Regions from separate parts of the Streptomyces sp. NPDC059850 genome, predicted to be linked through region 1. Evidence: riboswitches for the same ligand, from Rfam matches in the RefSeq annotation. Region 1 holds a riboswitch; the other holds the start of a gene.
What was found. A riboswitch is a leader RNA that binds a small molecule or an ion and turns the genes downstream of it on or off. The one in region 1 is predicted to bind thiamine pyrophosphate.
Positions count from the first base shown of each region.

Region 2: linked by a shared signal. The riboswitch ahead of thiO (glycine oxidase ThiO) and the one ahead of thiC (phosphomethylpyrimidine synthase ThiC) in region 1 are both predicted to bind thiamine pyrophosphate.

Region 1 is NZ_JBHWJI010000027.1:83,921-91,163, reverse strand. Features, by position in the region: gene ACFV9T_RS22995 (DUF5326 family protein) at 155-367, shown strand; gene ACFV9T_RS22990 (SsgA family sporulation/cell division regulator) at 734-1,168, shown strand; gene ACFV9T_RS22985 (YibE/F family protein) at 1,196-2,671, opposite strand; TPP riboswitch at 2,741-2,857, shown strand; gene thiC (phosphomethylpyrimidine synthase ThiC) at 2,850-4,613, shown strand; gene ACFV9T_RS22975 (hypothetical protein) at 4,664-5,134, shown strand; gene ACFV9T_RS22970 (YdcF family protein) at 5,273-5,872, shown strand; gene ACFV9T_RS22965 (hypothetical protein) at 5,903-6,064, shown strand; gene ACFV9T_RS22960 (hypothetical protein) at 6,061-6,909, opposite strand; gene ACFV9T_RS22955 (metallophosphoesterase) at 7,109-7,243, opposite strand, start outside.
Region 2 is NZ_JBHWJI010000083.1:10,458-17,700, reverse strand. Features, by position in the region: gene pknB (Stk1 family PASTA domain-containing Ser/Thr kinase) at 172-2,085, opposite strand; gene ACFV9T_RS39535 (SRPBCC domain-containing protein) at 2,173-2,619, opposite strand; gene ACFV9T_RS39530 (thiazole synthase) at 2,726-3,556, opposite strand; gene thiS (sulfur carrier protein ThiS) at 3,563-3,775, opposite strand; gene thiO (glycine oxidase ThiO) at 3,772-4,995, opposite strand; TPP riboswitch at 4,994-5,107, opposite strand; gene ACFV9T_RS39515 (NAD(P)/FAD-dependent oxidoreductase) at 5,303-6,535, shown strand; gene ACFV9T_RS39510 (Rv2175c family DNA-binding protein) at 6,615-6,980, shown strand; gene thiE (thiamine phosphate synthase) at 7,125-7,243, shown strand, end outside.

The sequences.
Region 1 (7,243 bases):
AACTGACCGGATCCCTCCGGTCCCCTACGGGTTCGCTCAGGGATGGACGGGGGATGGAAGCCCTCCGTCCGCTTCCGGCCCGCCCTAGCATCGAGGGCAGGGGACCGGTGCCGTAGGACCGGCCCCGCCAGCCAGGAGAGAGCAAGGAGCAGACGTGGCCGCGAAGGACATATTCCGGGGCTTGCCGTGGTGGGTGACGTGGATCGCGGTGCCGGTTCTCGTCCTCGCCGTCTTCGGCGGGATGATCATGAGCGTGGTCGGCTTCGTCATCGGCCTGCTCTTCAAGGCGCTGGTGCTGGTGGCGCTGATCGGCGGTCTGATCTACGTCGTACGGAAGTTCACCTCGTCCTCGTCGCGCGACTGGTGACCCCGCGCGACCGGTGACCCCGCGCGGCGGGTACGCCGCGCGAGGGATACGGCGGGGCCAAACATCGGCCCCACGGCACCTCTGTGGTTAGAGTGCGAGTCCGCGACGTTCCCCATCTCGGCGTCTGCCTCGCAACAACACCCCGGGGGTGCCTGTTGACGACAGCGAACATCGACTCGGCCGCTGAACCGGCCCTGATCGCCCGCGCACCGGGCCGGCGTCGCCCGGCCCCGTGGGTTCCACCACGGCAACACTGGCCATTTCCGTTCCCTCACATGAGGCAAAGCGACTCCGCCCCGCAATCGAGTCGCTACGCTCCAGAGTCGGCCAAGTCTGAACTACCCGGGGCGGCGAACGATGCGTGACATGCGTGACACAGTCCAGGCGGAAGTGACGATGACCTTTCTGGTCTCGCAGGAACTGTCCTTCCGGATCCCGGTCGAGCTGTCGTACGACAGCGGCGATCCCTACGCGGTCGAGATCACCTTCCACTTGCCCGGCGACGCGCCGGTGAGCTGGGCCTTCGCCCGTGAGCTGCTGCTGGACGGGCTCAGCAAACCCACCGGCGAGGGCGATGTGCGGATCGCACCGGCCTCGCCCGAAGGGCTCTCGGACGTGTTCATCAGACTGCAGGTCGGGTCCGAGAGAGCCCTGTTCCGGGCCGGGGCGGCGCCGCTGGTGGCCTTCCTGGACCGTACGGACCGGCTCGTCCCGTTCGGCGAGGAGCCCGCGGCCTGCGATCCGGTCGACGACCTCGACGCCGAACTGGACCGCATCCTGGCCGAGGACCGCTTCGCGTAGCGGTCCGGCGCACATGCGTAGCGCGGCTCAGCGTGCGCGCGCCCGGCGGCGCTTCCCGCGCCCCCGTCCGCCCCCGCTGGCCCCGGTGGATCCGGTGGACCCGCTTCCGCTCGCCGCCGTGCCGTTCTCCGGCGCGTGCGCGTGGTCCGCGGAGACCACCAGCACGGCCAGCGCCGTGGTCACCGGCACCGAGGCGACCAGCCCGATGCTGCCCACCAGGGTGCGGACGATCTCCTCCGCGACGATCTCGCTCGTCGCCACCGTTCCCACTCCGCTGTCCGCGATCGAGAAGAGGAGCAGCAGCGGAAGCGAGGCGCCCGCGTACGCCAGCACCAGGGTGTTCACGACGGACGCGATGTGGTCCCGCCCGATGCGCATCGCGGCCGTGTAGAGCTTCCGCCGGCTCGTCGAGGGGTCGGCTTCCCGCAGCTCCCACACCGCCGAGGTCTGGGTGACCGTCACGTCGTCCAGCACGCCCAGCGAACCGATGATCACCCCTGCCAGCAGCAGACCCTTGATCTCGATGCCCGGATAGAGGCCGTGCACCAGACCGGTCTGGTCGTCGGTGTTGCCGGTCAGCGACGCCCAGCCGATGAACAGCGAGCCGAGCACGCCGATCAGCAGCAGCGAGACCAGGGTGCCGAGCACGGCGACCGATGTCCGGGCGCTCAGTCCGTGGCACATATAGAGCGCGAGCAACATGATCGCGCTGCCTCCGACGACCGCGACCACCAGCGGATTCGAGCCCTGCAATATCGCCGGGAGGATGAACAGCGTCAGCACCCCGAAGCTGATGGCCAGCGCCACCAGCGCGAAGATGCCGCGCAGCCGTCCGACGGCCACGACCACGAGCGCGAACACCCCGGCGAGCAGGGCCATGGGGAACGAGCGGTTGATGTCCGAGACCGAGTACTGGAGGTTCTTCGGCGCCTTGGGCGCGTACGAGAGCTTCAGCTCCTGCCCGGCGCTGAGCTTCCGCGAGGCGTTCGGCTGGACGATCTCGGGGAACGTACGGCCCTTGTCCTTGCCCGAGGTGACCTCGATGGTGGCCTTCTCGCAGACGCTCTCGCCGCCGCCTGCTCCGCCGCCCGCTCCGCCTCCGGTGCCGCCACCGGGCGCGCCGCCGCCGGGCGCCGGGGCGCCGCCCTGCTGACCCGGTTCGGTGGGTGCCTGCGGCTGCGCGTTGACGTCGGCGCAGTCGACCTCCGCCACCTTCACCACGCGCCCGGCGACCGTCTCCTGGTCGAAACCGAGCCCGCTGCGGCCCTGCGTGGTGTGCTCGGGGCTGCCCGGCCACAACGCGACCAGCCCGGCGAGGACGGCGACGGCGAACGGGATGAGCACCGCCGCGATGACCTTGCGGAGGCGTGCGGAGACGGGCGCGGCCGGGCCGTGGGAGTGGGCGTGGCTGTGGCCATGGCCGGGGGAGCCATGGGAGTGGCCATGGGCCTCGCCGGACGGGCGGGGCTGCTCGGGCGGATGGTCCTGCTGTGTCGCGGTCACCGTCGCATCATCGCAAGAGCGGCAGGCCCCCTGTTCAGGTATGCGGGGAAACCGTTAGCGTGGGGGCACCTTTGCAATCGCGGGAGCTCGGAGCACCGGGCTGAGAGGGCGCTGACGTCACAGCTGCGCCGACCGCTGAACCTGTTACCGGGTAATGCCGGCGTAGGGAGTGGGTCTCATGACTCAGCAGGATGCACACACGCGCGAAAACGCTGGCGATTTCGGCTGGCATAAGGGATATGTCACGGGTTCCCGCCCGGACATCCAGGTCCCGGTGCGCCGCGTGCACCTCACCAATGGCCAGGACGTGACGCTGTACGACACGTCCGGCCCGTACACCGACCCCCACATCGACACCGACGTCCGCCGTGGCCTCGCGCCGCTGCGGCAGAACTGGATCATCACCCGCGGCGACACCGAGGAGTACTCCGGCCGTCCGGCCCGGCCCGAGGACGACGGGCTCAAACACACCGCGCCCCGCGGTGGCCTGCGCAACCTCGACGCGGTCTTCCCCGGACGGCCGCGCCAGCCCCGCCGGTCCCGCGACGGCGCCCCCGTCACCCAACTCGCGTACGCCCGCCGGGGCGAGGTCACCGCGGAGATGGAGTACGTGGCGATCCGCGAGAACGTCTCCCCCGAGGTGGTCCGCGAGGAGATCGCGGCGGGCCGGGCCGTACTGCCCGCCAACGTCAACCACCCGGAGATCGAGCCGATGATCATCGGCAAGCGGTTCCTGGTGAAGGTCAACGCCAACATCGGCAACTCCGCCGTCACCTCGTCCATCGAGGAGGAGGTCGAGAAGATGACCTGGGCGACCCGCTGGGGCGCCGACACGGTCATGGACCTGTCGACCGGCCGCAACATCCACACCACCCGCGAGTGGCTGCTGCGCAACTCCCCGGTGCCGATCGGCACCGTGCCGCTCTACCAGGCGCTGGAGAAGGTCGACGGCAAGGCCGAGGAGCTGTCCTGGGAGGTCTACAAGGACACCATCATCGAACAGGCCGAGCAGGGCGTCGACTACATGACGGTGCACGCGGGCGTGCGGCTCCCGTACGTCCCCCTGACGGCCCGCCGCAAGACCGGAATCGTCTCCCGCGGCGGCTCGATCATGGCCGCCTGGTGCCTGGCCCACCATCAGGAGTCGTTCCTCTACACCCACTTCGAGGAGCTGTGCGAGATCCTCGCGGCGTACGACGTCACGTACTCGCTGGGTGACGGGCTGCGCCCCGGATCCATCGCCGACGCCAACGACGAGGCGCAGTTCGCGGAGCTGCGCACGCTCGGCGAACTCAACCGGATCGCCAAGGAGCACGGCGTCCAGACCATGATCGAGGGCCCGGGCCATGTCCCGATGCACAAGATCAAGGAGAACGTCGACCTCCAGCAGGAGATCTGCGAGGAGGCCCCCTTCTACACCCTGGGCCCCCTCACCACGGATGTCGCGCCCGCCTACGACCACATCACCTCGGGGATCGGCGCCGCGATGATCGCCTGGTGGGGCACGGCGATGCTCTGCTACGTCACCCCCAAGGAGCACCTGGGGCTGCCGGACCGCGACGACGTGAAGACCGGCGTGATCACCTACAAGATCGCCGCCCACGCCGCCGACCTGGCCAAGGGCCACCCCGACGCCCAGGCCTGGGACGACGCGCTCTCCGACGCGCGCTTCGAGTTCCGCTGGGAGGACCAGTTCAACCTGGCCCTCGACCCGGACACGGCACGCTCGTTCCACGACGAGACGCTCCCGGCGGAGCCCGCCAAGACGGCGCACTTCTGCTCCATGTGCGGGCCCAAGTTCTGCTCCATGAAGATCAGCCACGACATCCGCCGCGAACACGGCGCCGCGATGGACGAGGCGGAAGCGGAAGCCGGAATGGCGGAGAAGTCCCGAGAGTTCGCCGCCGCGGGCAACCGCGTCTACCTCCCCCTCGCCGACTGACCCCGGCCCCCTGCGGCTCGGCCGTTGTGGGGCACAGCAGGATGCGAGGCATGGCAACCGAGATGGGACCGATGGCGGAACACGTTCAACGGCGGTGGCGCGAGGCACAAGCCCCCGACGGTGACGTGATCGTCTTCGGGGACGGACGGCTGTCGGTGATGCGGTTCTGCATCACCGACAGCTGGTCGCGGGCGGACGAGATCCTCCGGGCCACGGAATGGACCGCCCGCCACTGGCTGGACGTCGACGTGGTCATGGCCTCGTGCGGATACGGCGAATACCGCGCCTACGGAGGCGAATCCGCAGCCTACGGCAGCATCGGCTGGGTCGCCCTGACCCGGGACGACGAGCGGCGGACTTTGGAATGGCTCGCTGTGTGCTCCGAGTCGAACCCGTTCGCCGAGGTGGCTCTCGACGACACCTGCCTGACGGCGGTCAGCACCAGCCGCGATGTGTGGACCTTCCCACGCGACGCCCCGCAGCAGGTGGAGATCAGCCGGGTCGTCGAACGGGACAGGTGACCGCTTCCCCTGCCGGGTGAGCATGATGTCTGCGGGCTGAGGTGAGTGATGGAGGCTTAGAAGCCCTAACAGAATGCGTCCTCTGCAGGGCGGCTCGTACCCTCGCTGCCCAATGCGGCGGTGCCCTAGAGTCGCCGCATGCGACGAAGAACAGGGCTGGCGATAGTTGGGGCTGCTGCCCTGGCCTGGGGCGAGTGGTTGAACTGGCGCTGGTCCCGAGCCCTCGTGGGGGGCCGCGGGGGCGCATCAGAAGCCGTGGTCGTGTTGGGCTACCGGAACCCACAATCGACGGCGAACTTCATCAACCGCTGGCGCGTTCGTGCTGGAATTCGCTCCGTTGCCGCTGACGGTGCGCGAGGCACTCTCGTGATCTTCAGCGGTGGTGCGACCGGCAGCTACGCTGCGGAAGCCCAGCTGATGGCTGACTACGCGAAGTCGACGCTTGGGTTCGACGGCACGGTGCTTCTCGAAGACCAGAGCATGACGACATGGGAGAACATCACGAACGTGATCCCGCTGCTTGAGGATATCGACCGCATCAAGATCGTCTCCCAACCAGCTCACGCGCTCAAGGCCCGCGCGTACTTGCGGCGGCAGCGTCCTGACCTTGCTGAGAGGCTCGTGCGAGCGGATGACTACCGCCCTGGTGAGTGGATGATTGGTAAACCGCTGCTGGCTCTGTACGGGCTTCGGATGCTCCGTGGTCTCAAGGCCGAAGAGCGGAAGGTCTCGCTGTAGACAGCTCCTGTCGCGTCGGCATCACATACGGTGGCTCTTGATCAGGAGCAGACCGGGGCGGCCCTGGAGTGGCTGGTCCCGGCGGGGCCGGGGCTCGGCGCCACGGGGGCGTTCGCGGACGGCACCGCCCCTGGACCCGGGGCCGATCCGTTCACGCGAGTGCTGGCGCTCACCGGAAGAGACACCCGTTAGTCCGGCTGGTTCTCCGGGCCGCCGTATTCGGGGCTTGTGTAGTCCGGGCTGCTGTAGCGGGGGCGGGCTCTGGGGCCGTCGTCGTCGGTGCTGAAGCCCGGGCGGCTGTAGCCGAGGTGGGGGGTGCGGCCCGCTTCGGGGCGGCCGGGGACGTAGGCGGTCCAGGGGGCGGGGGCCGAGGGGTTGGCCAGGGCCTCGTGGAGGAAGGGCAGGACGCCCCGCTCCAGCAGGGCCTGCCGCCAGGCCTCTCTGGCCCGGTCCACCTCTTCCAGCTGCTCGGCCAGGGCCTCGCCGCGGATCGCGCTGGAGCCGTTGCGCAGGGCGGTGAGGAGGAGGCCGACGGCGGCGAGCAGGATGCCCGCGGCGGTGAGGGCGGCGAAGAACCAGCCCGCGGTGATCATCGGCTGGGCGATGGACGGCACGGGGTCCAGGACGTGCAGTACGTAGCCGACGAGCAGGAAGATGATCGCGGCGGTCCCGGCCAGCACCGGGGCCAGGACGGCGAGCATGGGGACCAGCCCCGCACCTGAGGCGTCCAGGAGGGTGCCGGTGAATCCGGCGGCGTGCCCGTGCTCGTCGTCGTCCTCCGGGAGCCCGGCCATGGGCAGGGGCGGGGCGGGCTCGCGGAGGCGGGCGCGGGCGACGACGTAATCCTGGTATTCGGCGGCCGCGCACGCGGTGATGGCGGCCGAGGCGCTGAGCGCCATGGTGCGCAGCTGCTCGGCGGTGAGCCGCTGTCCTATGCCCGGGAGATCCGGTCGGCGGTCCGCGGTACGCAGCACCTCGTCGAGAACTCGCTCGAACTCCGGGCGGTCCTCGGCGAACAGGTGCGGAGCGCTTTTCATGGTGCATCCCCCGATACTCCGTAAGGCCTTGGTGTCCGGGTTTCACCGGGCAGTCGGGCGGAAACGGAGGAGAGCCTGCGACGGATAAACCGATGGTAGAGCCGATCCGGCGCGAGGTGACAGCAAGTTTCGTGATTTGCTCAGCTCCGCCAGTCCCGGCAGCCCCGTCCGGCTCTTCCGTCGCGCGTCCGCGTCACCCTCACGTGTCGAGCGGCAGTTGTACGACCAGCAGTTTTCCGGCCATGGTGATGCCGCCGTCCATCGCGACCGCGAGATTGTCCGCGTAGACGTGCGGGCCCTCGACCGCGGGCGTGCCGTCGTCCTCGCCGTCCTC
Region 2 (7,243 bases), on a different contig from region 1:
CCCCTCTGTCGCGTCGCCACGACTCACAGTGATCAAAGGTGTGAGTGTAGGGAAACCGGATGGGACGCCTCTATGCGTACATATCTGCGGGTACACACACGATTGAGGAGCGGGGGACGGGGCAGCGCCCCGGTTCGGGAAGGGGCGGGGTGGGGGACAGGGCCCGCAGGGCTAGAAGACGCCGCCCTTTACCGTGATCGTGATCTCGCTTCCCTTCGGCGCCTTGTCGCCGCCCGACACCGACTGGTCCTTCACCTCGTCGCCCGGGAACAGCAGCGGCTTGTCGACCTTCACCGTGAAGCCGAGGTCTTCCAGCTCCCGCTTCGCGTCATCCGTGCTGAGGCCCTTCACATCCGGGACCTCGATCATCTGCTGGCCCTTGGAGAGCGTGAGGGTCACCGTGTCGCCCTTGGCGCCGTCGGTTTCGGCCTGCGGGGACTGGGCGGCGATCGTGCCGCGGTCCTCCTCCGAGAAGATCCGGCGCTCGGCGAACTTGACCTTGAAGCCCGCCTCGCGCAGCTCGGCGCGGGCGTCGGCCGGGGCGTCGCCGGTGAGGTCGGGGATCTCGATGGGCTCGCCCTTGCTGACCAGGATGTTCACGGGCGTGTCGGGACGGCGGACGGAGTCCGGGCCGGGGGTGGTGGAGACGACCGTGTTCTGCGGGGTCTCGTTGCGGAAGGTGCGGGTCACCTTGCCCACCCTCAGCCCCGCGTCGGCGATCTTCTGCCTGGCCTCGGTGAGCGGGCGGCCGACCACATTGGGCACCTCGGCCCGGGGCGGCCCCTGGGAGACGTGGATGGTGACGGTGCCGGTGGAGCGGATGCGTTCGCCGACGCCGGGCTTGGAGCTGATGACCTTGTTCTTGTCGACGACGTCGCTGTAATCCTGGACGACCTTCACGTCCAGACCGGCGCTCTCAAGCTTCTTCTCGGCGTCCGAACGCGTCATCTTCAGCACGGACGGCACATTGGTGAACTGCCCGGCGCTGATGTACCAGACCCCGGCGCCGATGCCGAGCGCCAGCAGCACGGCGGCGACGATCGTCACCACGCCGCGCCGCGGCATACGGCGGCGCGGGGCCGGGGCCGGGGGCTCCGGGGGGAGTTCCAGGCGGCTGGTGTGGTTCACCTCGTCCTGCGCCATGGCACCCGCCGGGCGCGGGATCACCGTCGTACGGGCTTCGGAGCCGTCGTCGGGCAGCGCGTGGGCCTGCGGCGGTACGGCGTCCAGCTGTACGTCGGTGAGCGCGGCCCGCGCTGTCCGCACCTGGCCGAGGAGGTCGACGGCGTCGGCCGGGCGCAGGGCGACATCGCGCGCGGTGGCGGAGGCGACCAGCGCGTCCAGCGCGGGCGCGACCTCGGGCGCGGCGACGGACGGGGGCGGGACGTCCTCGTGGAGGTGCTGGTAGAGGACCTGTGCCGGGGTGTCGCCGCCGTGCGGCTTGGACCCGGTGAGCATTTCGAAGAGGACCACACCGCACGCGTAGACATCGGCTCGCGTGTCGGCCGTACCGTGTTCGATCTGCTCGGGCGCGAGGTAGGAGACGGTGCCCAGGACGGATCCGGTCGAGGCGCTGGTGTTGGTGTCCACCGCCCGGACCAGGCCGAAGTCGGCGACCTTGACCCGGCCGTCGTCGCCGATCAGCACGTTCTCCGGCTTCATGTCGCGGTGGACGAAGCCCGCGCGGTGGGCGGCGCCGAGGGCGGCCAGGACCGGTTCCAGGATGTCGAGGGCGGCACGCGGCTGGAGGGCCCCGCGCTCGCGCAGGACGTCACGCAGGGTGCACCCGGCGACGTACTCCATGGCCAGGTAGACGTGCGGGCCGTCCGTGCCCTGGTCGTAGACGCCGACCACATTGGCGTGCGCGAGTCTGGCGATGGACTTGGCCTCGCGGATGAAGCGGTCCACGAAGGCGGCGTCCGAGGCGAGGCTCTGGTGCATCACCTTCAGGGCGAGAACGCGGTCGAGCCGCGTATCGACGGCCCGGTAGACCGTCGCCATCCCGCCGACGGCGATGCGCGCCTCAACGCGGTAGCGGCCGTCGAGCACCTGCCCGACCAGAGGGTCCTGGAGCGTCGTATCCACGAGAAGGCAGTCTACGAGCCGTCACGGCCGCTCCGGGCCGCCCGCCCCATCTCCGGTCCGTACTGCGACACAACGGTGACTTGGGCCTCAGTTGTGCGAGGCGGCGGCGAGCGCGGCCAGCTCCTCCAGGGCGGAGGTCCAGGCCAGGGCGGCGTACTCGGCGTGCCGGGCCTTGGCGTCGTCCGGGAGGTCGAGCACGCGGATGCCGGTCTCGGCGAGGCGGAGGCGGGTGCCCGCGCCCTCCGGGGAGAGCGTGAACTCGACCACGGTGGCCTGCCCGGGGCCGTCCGGCGCGCGGTCGGGCGCGTGGGCCAGCCGGAAGCGGAACAGGGCGTCGGGCACCGCCCGCTCGACCCGGCCGTGGAACTCCCCGTGCTCGTCCCAGCGGAAGCGGACGGTGCCGCCGGGGCGCGGCTCGATCTCGCAGCCGCCGGGGGCGTACCAGGTACGGATGTGCTCCGGCGTGGTCAGCACCCGCCAGACGCGGTCGATGGGAGCGGAGACGTATGTCTCACGTTCGATCCGGTCGGCCACGGGCACGGCTGTTGGTTTTGGCACGGTTGTCGGTTCGGGCACGGCTGTCGGTTCCCTCACGGCGACCACCTCCGCATTCCACGGTAGGCCTCCCCGGAAGGCGGCGTTACGCGAACGCGGGCCGCTCCGGGTCCAGCGCGGCCAGCCCCTCGCCCGGGGACGACGCCTCGGCGAAGTGGCGGCGGGGGATACGGCCCGCCCGGTGCGCGAGCCGCCCGGCGGCCACCGCGTGCCGCATCGCCGAGGCCATCAGCACCGGCTCCTGGGCGCGCGTCACGGCGGAGGCCAGCATGACCGCCGCGCACCCCAGCTCCATGGCGAGCGCCGCGTCGGACGCCGTGCCCGCGCCCGCGTCGAGGATCACCGGGACCTGGGCCCGCTCGGTGATCAGCTGGAAGTTGTGCGGGTTGCGGATGCCGAGGCCGGAGCCGATCGGCGAGCCCAGCGGCATGATCGCGGCGCAGCCGACGTCCTCCAGCTTCCGGGCCAGCACCGGGTCGTCATTGGTGTACGGCAGGACGGTGAAGCCGTCGTCCACCAGGGTCTCGGCGGCGTCCAGCGTCTCGATCGGGTCGGGGAGCAGGGTGCGCTCGTCGGCGATGACCTCCAGCTTCACCCAGTCGGTGCCCAGTGCCTCGCGGGCGAGCCGGGCGGTCAGCACGGCCTCCCCGGCGGTGAAGCAGCCAGCCGTGTTGGGCAGCGGGCGGATGCCGTGCCGGTTCAGTACGGACAGCACCGAGCCCTGCACGGCGGGGTCGAGGCGGCGCATCGCGACCGTGGTCAGCTCGGTGCCGGAGGCGATCAGCGAGCGCTCCATGATGTCCAGGCTGGGCGCGCCGCCCGTCCCCATGATCAGGCGGGAGCCGAAGGACGTACCGGCGATGGTGAGCGGATCGGCGTCGGTGAGGACCTGATCCAGCGTGGCAGGGTGCGTCATGGGGGGTCAGCCTCCTTGGACCGCGGTGAGGACCTCGACGCGATCACCGTCGCCGAGCGGGGTCGCGGGCCACTGGCCGCGCGGGACGACCGTCTCGTTGACGGCCGCGGCGACGCCCGAGGGCGCCTGGGTGAGGGTCGCGACGACCCCGTCGAGGGTGGTCCCGCCGGGCAGCTCGCGGGGCTCGCCGTTCACGGTGACGCTCAGGGTGACGGTCATGCGGTGTGCTCCTGTATAGCTGCTGGGGGAGTCGCGGCGGCTGGGGTGGCCGCGAAGCGCTTCGGCGAGAACGGCCGCGCCTCGGGCGGGAGTTCGCCGCCCGTCAGCGCCTCGGCCATGGCATCGCCGGTGATCGGGGTCAGCAGGACGCCGTTGCGGTAGTGGCCGGTGGCCAGCTGGAGGCCCGGCAGTTCGGTCGGGCCGAGCAGCGGGGCGTTGTCGGGGGAGCCGGGGCGGAGCCCGGCGAGGGTCTCGACGAGCGGCAGTTCGGTGATGCCGGGCACCAGCTCGTGCGCGTCGCGCAGCAGCTCGTACACCCCTCCCGCGGTGACCGTGGTGTCCCAGCCCAGCTCCTCGCTGGTCGCGCCGACGACCAGGTCGCCGTTCTCGCGCGGGACGAGGTAGACGTGCCCGCCGCGTACGACGGCCCGTACGGTCCGGGACAGGAAGGGCGCGTACGGGCCGGGTACCGACAGCCGCAGGACCTGGCCCTTGACGGGGCGTACGGGCGGCAGGACCGCCTCGGGGACGCCCGGGAGCCGCCCGCTGAGGCTGCCCGCGGCCAGCACGGTCTGCCCGGCGGTCAGGCGCGCGCCATCCGCCAGCTCGGCCCCGGTGGCCCGGTCGCCCTCCACTAGCAGCCGTTCCACGGCGGCCCGGTGGAGGTCCACTCCGGCGCGCTCGCACGCCGTCAGCAGCGCGGCCGCCAGCCGCCGCGGGTCGACCTGGTGGTCGCCGTCGACGCGCAGGCCCCCGCGCACGCCCGGCGCGAGCATCGGCTCCAGGCGTCGGCATTCGCGCCCCGTGAGCCACTGTGCGTCCAGACCGAGCCGCTGCTGGAAGGCGTGCAGCTCCCGCAGATGGGCGCGGTCGTCCGCGTCGAGCGCGACCGAGAGCGTGCCGCAGGTGCGGAAGGCCAGGTCATGGCCGCTCGCCTCCTCCAGCTCCGCCACGAAGGACGGATAGCGGCGCGCCGAGGCCAGATTCAGTCCGAGCAGGGTCTGCTCGCCGTAGTGCAGTTCGGTGACGGCCGCCAGCATCCCGGCCGCGACCCGGGCGGCCCCGCCGCCGGGCGCCGGGTCGGCGACGGCGGTGCGCAGGCCCCGCTGGGTCGCCCGCCAGGCCGTGACCAGGCCGATGATGCCGCCGCCGATGACGAGGACGTCGTACGGGGTAGCGCTGCCCTGGGGTGCTCGGGCTGTGTGATGTGGGGTGTGCATGGGCTGGTCGCCCCCTCCCTTCGCCGGCATGACCCGGATCAGGTTCGTACGGTCGGAGGCCGCGCCAGCCTCCCTCTCAGCCCGGTGCGCCCGGGCTCCCGCGAGTGCTCTGTCCCGCCACCCTAGTACGCGCCCCGAATCGGCCGGAAGGGAGCGTCCCGGGCGGCGCCGGGCATGAGGCCCCGTGTCCGCGATACGACAGGACGTCCGGCCCGTCGGGCTGTGCCCGAGATCTCGTCGTGCGCTCTCCGGTCCGCCCCACCTGCCGCAATACAGTGATCGTGTGAGCGATGAGACGACGAAGACGATGGCGTCCTCGGCGGGTGGCGGCGGACAGCGGGTGGTGATCGTCGGCGCGGGCATGGCGGGGGTGCAGACCGCCGTCGCGCTGCGTGAGCAGGGCTGGAGCGGGGAGATCCTGCTGCTGGGCGCCGAGCCCCACCAGCCGTACGACCGGCCGCCGCTGTCCAAGGCCGTACTGCTCGGCAAGGCCGAGGGGTCCGCGTTCGACGTGGACTTCGCCGCGCTCGGCATCGGGCTGCGGCTCGGCGTCGCCGTGACCGGGCTGGACGCGGCGGGGCGGACGGTCGCGACCGGGTCGGGCCCGATCCCGTACGACGTCCTGGTGATCGCCACCGGCGCCGAGCCGATCGCCCTGCCCGGCAGCGAGGGCGTGCCCGGTGTCCACCTCCTGCGGACCCTGGACGACGCCGAACGGCTGCGCCCGGTGCTCGCCCGGCAGGACGAGATCGTGGTGGTCGGGGCGGGCTGGATCGGCGCGGAGTTCGCGACCGCGGCCCGCGAGGCGGGCTGCGCGGTGACGGTCGTCGAGGCCGCGGACCGGCCGCTGGTGGGCGCCCTCCCGGCGGAGGTCGCGGCCCATATGACCGGCTGGTACGCGGACTACGGCGCCACCCTGGTCACCGGCGCCCGGGTGACCGGCATCGACCGGAACGGGCTCCAGCTCGGCGACGGCACCAGGCTGCGGGCCGGTGCGGTGGTCATCGGCATCGGCGCCCGGCCCGCGACCGGCTGGCTGGCCGGTTCGGGCATCGAACTCGCCGAGGACCGGTCCGTCGCCGCCGACGAGGGGCTGCGTACGTCGGCGCCCGATGTGTACGCGGTCGGCGACTGCGCGTCCTTCCCCTCCGCCCGCTACGGGACCCGGCTGCTCGTGCACCACTGGGACAACGCGCTCCAGGGGCCGCGGACGGTCGCCGCCAATGTGGTCGGCAGCCGCACCGCGCACTTCCCCGGCCAGGTCTACGACCCGGTGCCCTACTTCTGGTCCGAGCAGTTCGGGCGGTTCGTGCAGTACGCAGGACACCACTCGGACGCCGACGAACTGGTCTGGCGGGGCGACCCGGACGGCGCCGCCTGGTCGGTGTGCTGGCTGCGGGACGGGGCCCTGGTCGCCCTGCTGGCGGTCGGCCGTCCGCGCGATCTGGCCCAGGGCCGCAAGCTGATCGAACGCGGTGCCCGGCTGGACCGCACCCGGGCCACGGATCCCTCCGTTCCGCTGAAGTCGGCCGTTCTGTGACGGCCCCGGAGGGGCCCCGGAGGTCCGCTCGGCGGACGCCCGGCTACCCACTGTCAGTCCCAGATGGCAGGCTTGTCCTGTGACCGAGATTGACGCAAAGATCGATGCTCTCGTCCCCGCCTGGCTCACTCTCCCCGACGTCGCCGACCGGATCGGCGTCGAGGTGACGCGCGTGAGGCAGCTGGTCAAGGAGGGCCAGCTGATCGCGGTGCGCCGTGGCGAGAACCGGGTGCTCCAGGTGCCCGAGGACTTCGTCGGTGACGGAAAGGTCGTCAAGGGCCTCGTGGGCACCTTGACACTGCTCAAGGACGACGGCTTCAGCGACGAGGAGATGCTGGAGTGGCTCTTCACCCCTGACCCGAGCCTGCCGGGCACCCCGGCCCAGGCGCTGCGCGAGAATCGCGGGACGGAAGTGAAGCGGCGCGCGCAGGCGCTCGCCGTCTGACGCCGTCCGCCGTTTCCTGTCCGCCGTTTTCCGTCCGCCGTTTCCGAACCACCACCAGGCGTACGGGCCGGGCCGACCGCTGTCATCCGACGGCGGTCGCCCGTCCCGGCCCGTGCGCCGCACGACCCGGGGGGAAAGCCACCCATGACCGCACGCGAGCAGCTGGCCGACGCCCGCCTCTACCTGTGCACCGACGCGCGCAAGCGCCAGGGCGACCTGCCGGAGTTCCTGGACGCCGTGCTGGCCGCCGGGGTGGACATCGT